Linked DNA regions of Catenuloplanes niger. The protein of the gene in region 1 interacts with the protein of each later gene in a pairwise test. Links are inferred from orthologs where the notes say so. Each region holds a gene or a part of one and is shown in the gene's direction. Other genes may lie near its edges.

The links. Proteins that work in one complex are often made in the same cells at the same time.
Region 2: the proteins of panC (region 1) and J2S44_RS33230 interact in binary tests that used the Escherichia coli proteins (3 or more experiments, as listed by UniProt). The link is inferred for Catenuloplanes niger from one-to-one orthologs.

The regions. Positions count from the first base shown.
Region 1 is NZ_JAVDYC010000001.1:4,627,616-4,632,227, forward strand. What follows is about bases 1,135-4,114. They hold panC (pantoate--beta-alanine ligase), read left to right. Parts: upstream 1,135-2,193; coding sequence 2,194-3,036; downstream 3,037-4,114. Other genes in these bases: J2S44_RS20490 (Rossmann-like and DUF2520 domain-containing protein), read left to right, coding at 1,269-2,207; J2S44_RS20500 (septum formation family protein), read left to right, coding at 3,172-4,086. Also shown: J2S44_RS20485 (phytase), read left to right, coding at 1-1,133; J2S44_RS20505 (L-aspartate oxidase), read left to right, coding at 4,167-4,612. UniProt on the Escherichia coli protein: Catalyzes the condensation of pantoate with beta-alanine in an ATP-dependent reaction via a pantoyl-adenylate intermediate.
Region 2 is NZ_JAVDYC010000001.1:7,599,079-7,603,663, reverse strand. What follows is about bases 900-3,852. They hold J2S44_RS33230 (NUDIX hydrolase), read left to right. Parts: upstream 900-2,102; coding sequence 2,103-2,603; downstream 2,604-3,852. Other genes in these bases: J2S44_RS33220 (NAD-dependent protein deacetylase), read right to left, coding at 3,497-3,852; J2S44_RS33225 (SRPBCC family protein), read right to left, coding at 2,761-3,438; J2S44_RS33235 (LLM class flavin-dependent oxidoreductase), read right to left, coding at 1,145-2,035; J2S44_RS33240 (hypothetical protein), read right to left, coding at 900-1,131. Also shown: J2S44_RS33250 (sensor histidine kinase), read left to right, coding at 1-84; J2S44_RS33245 (response regulator transcription factor), read left to right, coding at 81-677; more of J2S44_RS33240, read right to left, coding at 835-899; more of J2S44_RS33220, read right to left, coding at 3,853-4,324; J2S44_RS33215 (hypothetical protein), read right to left, coding at 4,334-4,585.

The DNA.
Region 1 (4,612 bases):
TGCGCGCGACGGCGGAGACGCCGGCGCTGCACGACGACGCGGCCGGCGGCGACGCCGACGCGGACGACCCGGCGATCTGGGTCCACCCGACCGACCGCGCGCGGAGCCGCGTGATCGCCACCGCGAAGAACGGCGGCCTGCGCGTCTACGATCTGCGCGGCCGCGAGGTGCAGTCGATCGCCACGCCGCCCGCGCCCGGCCCGGACGACGAGGCCGGCCGGTTCAACAACGTGGACATCGTCGCGGGCTTCCGGCTCGGCGGCCGGACCGTGGACCTCGCCGCGGTCAGCGACCGGGGCCGCGACCAGCTGCGCTTCTACGCGATCGACGCGCGCACCGGCCGGCTCACGGACGTGACCGCGGACGACGTGCCGTTCGCGTTCAACGCCACCCAGGCCGAGGTGAACGAGCAGCGCACCGCCTACGGCCTGGATGCCGTCGACGGCGGCTACCTGCTGGTCAGCCGCCGCAGCACGCCCGAGGTCGGCACGTTCCGGCTCGTCGCGGACGGCGGCCGGGTCACCTACCGCCCGGTCGACCGCCTGACGCTGCCGGCCGAGTTCACGCTGCCGACCGGTGCGCGCTGGGCGCCCTGCACCGACCCGGGCGACGGCCCGCAGGTCGAGGGCGTGGTGGTGGACGCGGTGCACGGCGTCGCCTACCTCGCGCAGGAGGACGTGGCGCTCTGGCGGGTGCCGGTCCGGGACGGCCGTTTCACCGGCCGGCCCGGCACGGTGGAGAAGGTGCGCGAGTTCGGCATCCCGGCCGCGTACGACGAGGCGACCGAGGAGTGCGTCGTGGACTACGCCGCCGACCCCGGTTTCGGCGGCCGGATCGCGGCGGACGTGGAGGGCCTGACGATCGCCCGGAGCACGCTCATGGTCTCCAGCCAGGGCGACGACACGTTCTACACGTACGACCGGCGCTCGCTCCGCCCGACCGGGCACTTCGCCGTGGTCGACGGGCCGCGCACGGACGGTTCGCAGGAGTGCGACGGCGCGGCCGTGACCGCCACGCCGCTGCCCGGTTTTCCCGGCGGGCTGCTGGTGGTGCACGACGGGCAGGACACGCCGGCCGACGGCGACCGCCCGAGCACGAACTTCAAGTTCCTCGATGCGGGATTCCTGCGCTGACCGTCGCGCACGGCCGTCCGGGTACGTACCCGGACGGCCGTGGTGAACGTTTTCACACGTGCTTGTATCGGCTCTGAAACACTGGCGCATACTGGCCCCGACCGGTACCTACCCTTCGAGGACTGGATCGCTGACATGGCCGCATCGACGCGCCGTACCGCACCCGCGCACATATCGAGCGCGACCCTCACCGTCGGCGTCGTCGGCGCCGGCCGGGTGGGCGCCACGCTCGGCGCCGCGCTCACCGCGGCCGGGCACCGGGTGATCGCCGCCTCCGGCACCTCCGAGGCCACCGCCGAGCGGATCGACCGGCTGCTGCCGGACACCGCCCACCTGCCACCCACCCAGGTCGCCCGCGCGGCGACCGACCTGCTGCTGGTCTCGGTGCCGGACGACGCGCTCGCGGCCGTGGTGCGCGGGCTCGCGGACGACGGCGCGCTGCGGCCCGGCCAGGTCGTCGCGCACACGTCCGGCGCGCACGGGCTGGCGCCGCTGGCCCCGGCCGTCGCGCACGGCGCCCGTCCGCTGGCGCTGCACCCGGCGATGACGTTCACCGGCCGGCCGGAGGACATCGCCCGGCTGCACGGCATCTCCTACGGCGTGACCGCGCGCGCCGAGGACCGCCCGTTCGCGGCCCGGCTGGTCGAGCAGCTCGGCGGCGCGGTCGAGTGGATCCGGGACGGCGACCGCGCGCTGTACCACGCCGGGCTCGCGCACGGCGCGAACCACCTGGTCACGCTGGTCAACGACGCGCTGGACCGGTTGCGCGACGCGGGTGTGCGGCACCCGGAGCGGGTGCTGGCACCGCTGCTGCGCGCGTCGCTGGAGAACGCGCTGGCGTTCGGCGACGCGGCGCTGACCGGCCCGGTCTCCCGCGGCGACGCCGGCACGGTCGCCCGCCACCTGGCCGAGCTGACCGAGGTCGCACCGGACTCCGTGGCCACCTACCGGGCGCTGGCCCGGCGCACCGCCGACCGCGCGATCTCCGCCGGCCGGCTCCGCCCCGTCGACGCCGAGCCGCTGCTCGACGTCCTCGCCGACGCCCGGGAGGGCACCCCGCATGACGACCTCTGAGCTGGTCAACACGGTCGCCGAGCTGGACGGCGCGCGGTCCAAGATGACCGGCCGCGTCGCCGTGGTGATGACCATGGGCGCGCTGCACGAGGGCCACGAGTCGCTGATGCGCGCGGCCCGGGAGCGGGCCGACCACCTGATCGTCACCATCTTCGTGAACCCGTTGCAGTTCGGGCCGAACGAGGACCTCGACCGCTACCCGCGCACGCTCGAGTCCGACCTGGAGATCTGCGCGCGCGCCGGCGTCGACCTGGTCTTCGCGCCGTCCGCCCGGGAGATGTACCCGGACGGCCCGCCGCAGGTCCGGCTGAACCCGGGACCGCTCGGCGAGGAGCTGGAGGGTGCCAGCCGGCCCGGCTTCTTCCACGGCGTGCTCACCGTGGTGCTGAAGCTGCTCCAGCTCACCCGACCGGACCTCACGTTCTTCGGCGAGAAGGACTATCAGCAGCTCACGCTCGTGACCCGGATGACACGGGACCTGAACGTACCGGTCGAGGTGATCGGGGTGCCGACCGTGCGCGAGCCGGACGGACTGGCGCTGTCCAGCCGCAACCGGTACCTCTCCGCACCGGAGCGGGCGGCCGCGCTCGCGCTCTCCGCCGGCCTTCGCGCGGGCGCGGACACCGCGGCGGCCGGCGGCGCCGCGGACGAGGCGTTCGCCGCCGCGCACGCCCGGATCCGGTCGGAGCCGGGCGTGGACCTGGACTATCTGGTGCTGCTCGCGCCCGACCTCGGCCCGGCGCCGGAGCACGGCCCGGCCCGGCTGCTCGTCGCCGCGCGCGTCGGCACCACGAGGCTCATCGACAACATTCCGATAGAACTGACTTGAGCTGCGGAAACATGCCGCCGCGGGACGCTCGATCGGTGCACGCGGCGTGCCGGGTCACGTCGCGGCGGCTACGTTAGGTCTCGCGAGATTCGGCGACGGTCGCGAGATGCGGCGACAGGCAGGGAGGTCTCTCGGATGCGACGCTCGGTGGCGGCGCTGGCGCTCGGCGCCCTGATGACGGCGGGGCTGGCCGGTTGCGGCATGCCCGAGGGGGTCGACGGCGAGCTCACCGACGACTGGGCCGGGCTCCCGGAGCCGAAGTCGTTCGTGCCGGCCGCGGGCGTCTGCTACTCGACGGACTTCGCGCCGATCGCGTTGCGCGCGCTGTCCACCCCGGTGGACTGCGCCACGGATCACCGCGTCGAGACCACGTTCGTCGGCACGTTCACCGGTGATCCGGCGAACGCCGGGAAGCCGCCGGCCCGCGACTCGGACCCGGCCCGCGCCGCGTTCGCCGAGTGCGACAAGCAGTCGGCCACGTACCTCGGCGCGGACTGGCGGCTCGGGCGGCTCTCGCTCGGTCTCGCGTTCCCGTCCGACCAGGCGTGGACCGGTGGCGCCCGGTGGTACCGCTGCGACGTGACCGAGAAGACGAACGTCGAGGAGAACGGCACCACCGTGGCCCGCAAGGGCACGGTCAAGGACGGTCTCAAGGCGGTGGACGCGCCGCTGCGGCTCGGCTGCTACACGCTGGACGTGCAGAGCACGCTGGAGATCAGCAAGATGGTCGCGACCGACTGCGCCAAGGAGCACAACGGCGAGTTCGTCGGCGTCTGGCAGGCACCGGCCAACCAGAAGTACCCGCAGGTCACCGACGTCGCGGCGTGGCAGGCGTTCTACAACAACTGCCGGCAGAAGATCGCGGAGTACGTGCGGGTGCCGAAGGACGACGACCTCGCGGCCCGCAGCGGTGTCGCACCGGTGCTGGCGAACGAGGCCGACTGGAAGACCGGTGACCGTGGCGCCCGCTGCTACGTCTGGCTCCAGGACATCAAAATCAACAAGTCGCTGCGCGCGGCCGGCCCGAACGCACTCCCGATCACGGACTGAGCCGGTGCGGGTACGCGATTAGCCCCACTTTTCGCCGGCCGCGCTCCCCAAAGGGTGGGCAGGTCGAGTTGACTGGAGGGATGCGTCCACTCGATCTTCCGGCCCTGCCGACGCGTCTCGCCGCCCCGGCGCCGGGCTGGACCGAGACCACCGACGTCATCGTCGTGGGCTCCGGTATCGCCGGGCTTACCGCCGCGTTGCATCTTCGCGAAGGCGGACTGCACGTCACCGTGGTCACCAAGGTCAACATCGACGACGGGTCGACCCGGTGGGCGCAGGGCGGGATCGCCGCGGTGCTGGACCCGCTGGACTCGCCGGCCGCGCACGCCTACGACACCGAGGTCGCCGGCGTCGGCCTGTGCGACGCCGACGCGGTCCGGGTGCTGGTCGAGGAGGGCCCGGCCCGGGTCCGGGAGCTGATCCGCACCGGCGCCGAGTTCGACCGTCACGCGGACGGTTCGCTGATGCTGACCCGCGAGGGCGGCCACCGCGCGAACCGGATCGTGCACGCGGGCGGCGACGCCAC
Region 2 (4,585 bases), 3.0 Mb from region 1 along the record:
ATCACCGCGCTCGGCGGCACGCTCGCCGCCGCATTCGAGAAGCCCGGCTCCTTCCTGCTCACGGTCACGGTTCCGCACACATGATCAGCATCCTGCTCGCCGACGACGAGCACCTCATCCGCGGCGCCATGGCCGCGCTGCTCTCCCTCGAGGACGACCTCACCGTCGCCGGCCAGGCCGCCACCGGCGCCGAGGCGATCGCGATGGCCCGCGCGCTGCGGCCCGACGTCGCGCTGCTCGACCTGCAGCTGCCGGACACCGACGGCGTCTCGGTCGCGCAGCAGATCCAGCCCATCTGCCGCACCGTGATCGTCACCAGCCACGGGCTCCCCGGGCACCTGAAGCGGGCGCTCTCCGCCGGGGTGCGCGGCTTTCTCTCCAAGACCGTCTCCGCGGACATCCTGGCCACCGTGGTCCGCACCGTCCACACCGGCGGCCGCTACGTCGACCCGCAGCTCGCGGCGGAGGCGATCAGCGTCGGCGACAGCCCGCTCACCGCGCGCGAGACCGACGTGCTCGCGCTGGCCGCCACCGGTGCCCCGATCGACGACATCGCGCGGCGCGCCAGCCTGTCCCCCGGCACCGTCCGCAACTACCTGTCGTCCGCCGCCGGCAAGATGAACGCCGCGAACCGCCACGAAGCCGCCCGCATCGCCCAGGGTTTCGGCTGGATCTGACCCCGCCGTACGGCGGCGGCCGGTCACCCACCGGCGCCCGGTTGCGGGCCGCTCCCCGCCGCAGCCCGGCCGCAGCGGGTCCCGGACGCAGCGGGTCCCCGCCGCAGCGCTACCCGAGCGGGTCTCCGCCTCAACGCGGCCGCGGCGGGTCGCCGCCTCAGCGCGGCCGGAGCCCGTCGACGAAGCGCTTCGCCTCGATGAGGGGGACGCCGGTGTGGCGGCGGTAGAGGCGGACGGCCTCGATCGGCCGGCCCTGCCGGGCCAGCTCCTCGACGTCGGGGTAGGACGGCGGCGCGACGCCCAGGTGGTCGAGGACGGCGCGCTGCTGCCGTTCGATCGCGCCGAGGCGGGCCGGCACGTCGATCCGGCTCCGGGAGGTCGCGGCCAGCGCGACGACGAGCCCGGCACCGAAGCCGAAGAACGCGGCCAGGGCCACGCCGAGAAGCGGTTCCACGACGTGCATGCTGTCAGAGCCGGGCCACGATCGGCGCGAAGGACTCCAGCGCGGGGGCGCGGATCACGTACCGGTCGATGGTCCAGCGTCGCCGGTTGCGGTCGATCGCGGCGACGATCTCGTCCTCCGTGCCGACCAGCACGAACGGCGTCTCGCGCAGCGCGTCGACGGTCGTGCCGATCTCCGCGGCGTCGGCGCCCAGCACGGACGACGGGTCGTCGGTGACGGCCGCGAACTGGACCAGCGCCTCCAGTTCGGCACCGTCGGTCAGCGCGACCTGGGCGTCGATCTCGTCGAGCGTCCAGCGCACGGTGTGCCGGTGGCCGTCGGCGAGCGTCTTACCGAGGCCGCTCAGCCCGACGACGTCGGCGTTGCGGCCGGCCCAGCGCAGCAGCTCGCTGTTGCCGCCGCCGAACGTCATCGGGATGCGTGCCTGCACCGGCCGCGGGTCGTCGAGGCGCGCCCCGGTCATCGTCAGCGACGGCGTGGAGACCGTCACCTCCTCGCCGTCGAGCAGGCTGCGGACCGCGTCCGCGACCTCGACGCAGCGGCGGACGCGGCCGGCCACGCCGGGCCGGGTGCGGCCGATCGCGGCCCACTCGGCCGGGGTGTGCCCGGCGCCGATGCCGAACCGGGCCCGCCCGCCGGAGAGCAGGTCGAGCGTGGCGACCGCGGAGGCGAGCGGCAGCGGCTCGCGGACACCGGCGTTGGAGACGTAGACGCCGAGCCGGATCCGGGACGTGACGGCGGCGGCCGCGGCGAGCACCGGGTACGGATCCGGGCACGAGCCCGGATGGTCCGCGGTGAGCAGCGTGTCGAAGCCGATCTCCTCCGCGCGGCGGGCCAGGTCGAGCCAGGCCGTCGCGCCGTCGCGGGGCACGGCCTGCAGCGAGAACGTCGTCACCGGCTCAGCCTGGCCGACGCCGCACCCGGATGGCCATGACTTCTGCGGATAGCAGAGGATGGGCGGCGTGAACGAGGACGAGATTCTGGACATCGTCGACGAGAACGACGAGGTGATCGGCCAGGCGCCGCGCGGCGAGGTGTACGCGAAGCGGCTGCGCCACCGGGCCGTGTTCATCCTCGCCCGGGACGCCGCGGACCGGATCTTCGTGCATCGCCGTACGCCGCACAAGCTGGTCTTCCCGTCGCACTACGACATGTTCGTCGGCGGCGTGGTCGGCGCCGGCGAGTCCTACGACCTGGCCGCGCACCGGGAGGCGTCCGAGGAACTGGGCGTGACCGACCTGCCGCAGCCGACGCCGTTGTTCAAGTTCCTCTACGAGACGCCGGAGCACACCTGGTGGTCCGCGATCTACGAGGTGCGGTGCACGTCGCCGGTCGCGCCGCAGCCGGAGGAGGTGGAGTGGCACACGTTCCTCACGCCGGAGGAACTGGAGGCCCGCCTGCCGGAGTGGGACTGGGTGCCGGACGGGTTCACCGCCTACCGGCGACTCCAGGCGAGGGCATAGCCACCGATCATCCGGTACGGGTGATCGGTGGCCGCTACCGAGCCGGCCGCGGCGATCGCCGCACGGTCCGGCGGCGCTCCCGGTCGACCCGGTCCAGGAGCGCCGACGGTGGCGTGCCCGGCCGGCACAGCGTGCCCGGCCAGAACGCCGTGCCCGGCTAGGTCGTGGCCGGCTCGGGCGTGTCCCGCGGGTCCTCGCCGGCCGGCGGCGGGGCGTAGAAGGCCGTCGTCCGCGCCGCCGCGCCCGCGGCCGCGTCGGCCGGCGTCCCCGCCCCGGTGTTCGCCCGGCCCCAGTCCTCGCTGGCCAGCGTGATGAACCGGCGCCCGTCCGCGGACACCGACCACGCCTCCACCTCGGCCGGGTCGACGGTCGCGTCCGGCGCGGACAGGTGCATGCCGAGGCCCATCAGGCCCAGGTCCCAGCCGACACCGACCGCGCCCGGCCCGAACTGCGCCCACCGCTCGTCGTCGACGTGCGCGATGTGCTCCAGCGTGAAGCGGGTGCGGTCCGGGCCCTCCGCCACGAACCGGACCTCGATCCAGGAGACCTCGCCGCCGAACTCCCAGGTCGCGTCGAAGCCGTGGGGCGGGTCGCACGCGGTGACCGTGCCGGACGCGTTGCCCGCCAGCTCGTACCGGCCGTGCAGGTGCAGGTCGCCCTTGATCGGCAGGAACCACCGCGCGATCCGGTCGGGCGTGGTGCACGCGTCCCAGACGTCGTCCAGCGGCGCGTCGTAGACCCGGCTCGCGGTGACCACCCGTGCCTCACCGGCCTCCAGCGTGCGCGTGCCGACCCGGCGCCGGACCGCGCCGACCGTGGCTTCCACATCGATCATGAGCCGCTCCCCTCGTGTTGACAGCGACTACGTTTCTAGCGGCCCCAGCTTATATAAGTCAAGACTGAAATTGTCGGGCCAGCGTGCTCAGCGTGATGCCCAGCGGCGCGTCCAGCCGCAGGCCCGCGTACGCGTCGCCCCTGGTCACACCGCGGTTCACGATCGCCACCGGGATGCCCAGCTTGGCCGCGCGCAGCACGAACCGGCGCCCGGACATGACGGTCAGCGACGAGCCCAGCACCAGCAACAGGCGGGCCGCCTCGACCCGCGCGAAGCACTCCTGCACCCGGTCGCGCGGCACGGTCTCGCCGAAGAAGACCACGTCCGGCTTGAGCAGCCCGTCGCCGCAGGCCGCACAGGCCGGCACCCGGAACTCCGCCTCCAGCTCCTCGTCGATCTCGACGTCACCGTCCGGGTTGACCGCGAGCGCCTCGGCGGAGAACGCCGGGTTGGCCGCGGCCATCCGGGCGTCGTGCACCTCGCGCGGGCTGACGTCGCCGCAGTCCAGGCAGATCACCCGGTCCAGCCCGCCGTGCAGCTCCACCACGTCGGTGGCGCCGGCGGCCTGGTGCAGCCCGTCCACGTTCTGCGTGATGATGCCGGTGAGCAGCCCGGCCCGCTCCAGCGCGGCGACCGCCTCGTGCCCCGCGTTCGGCGCGGCGCGCGCGATCGTGCGCCAGCCGACGTGGCTGCGCGCCCAGTAGCGGCGGCGCGCGTCCGGCTCGCCGGTGAACATCTGGTACGTCATGGGCGTGCGCGCGCGGGACAGCCCACTGGGCCCCCGATAGTCCGGAATGCCCGACTCGGTGGAGAGCCCCGCGCCGCTCAGCACCGCCACGTCACCGTCCGCCACCAGCGCGGACAGCCGCGATATCCCCTCTTCCACGAATCCAGGCTATGCCACGTTCGTGACCTCCCGCTCGAACCGCTCCTTCAGCGCCCGCGGCGGATCAGCGGTGGTGAAACCCTTGCTCGCCTGCGCCCGGTACCGCTCCGGCATCATGGCGGCCAGCTGCGCGTCGAAGTCCTGCTGGAGCGTGACGGTCCGCACCCGGTCGTCGCCGGGCTCCGCGTCCAGGTGCAGCACGGCCGGGCCCGCGTTCATCAGCGCGCCCAGGAACGGCGTGCCGGGCTTGCCGGCCGCACA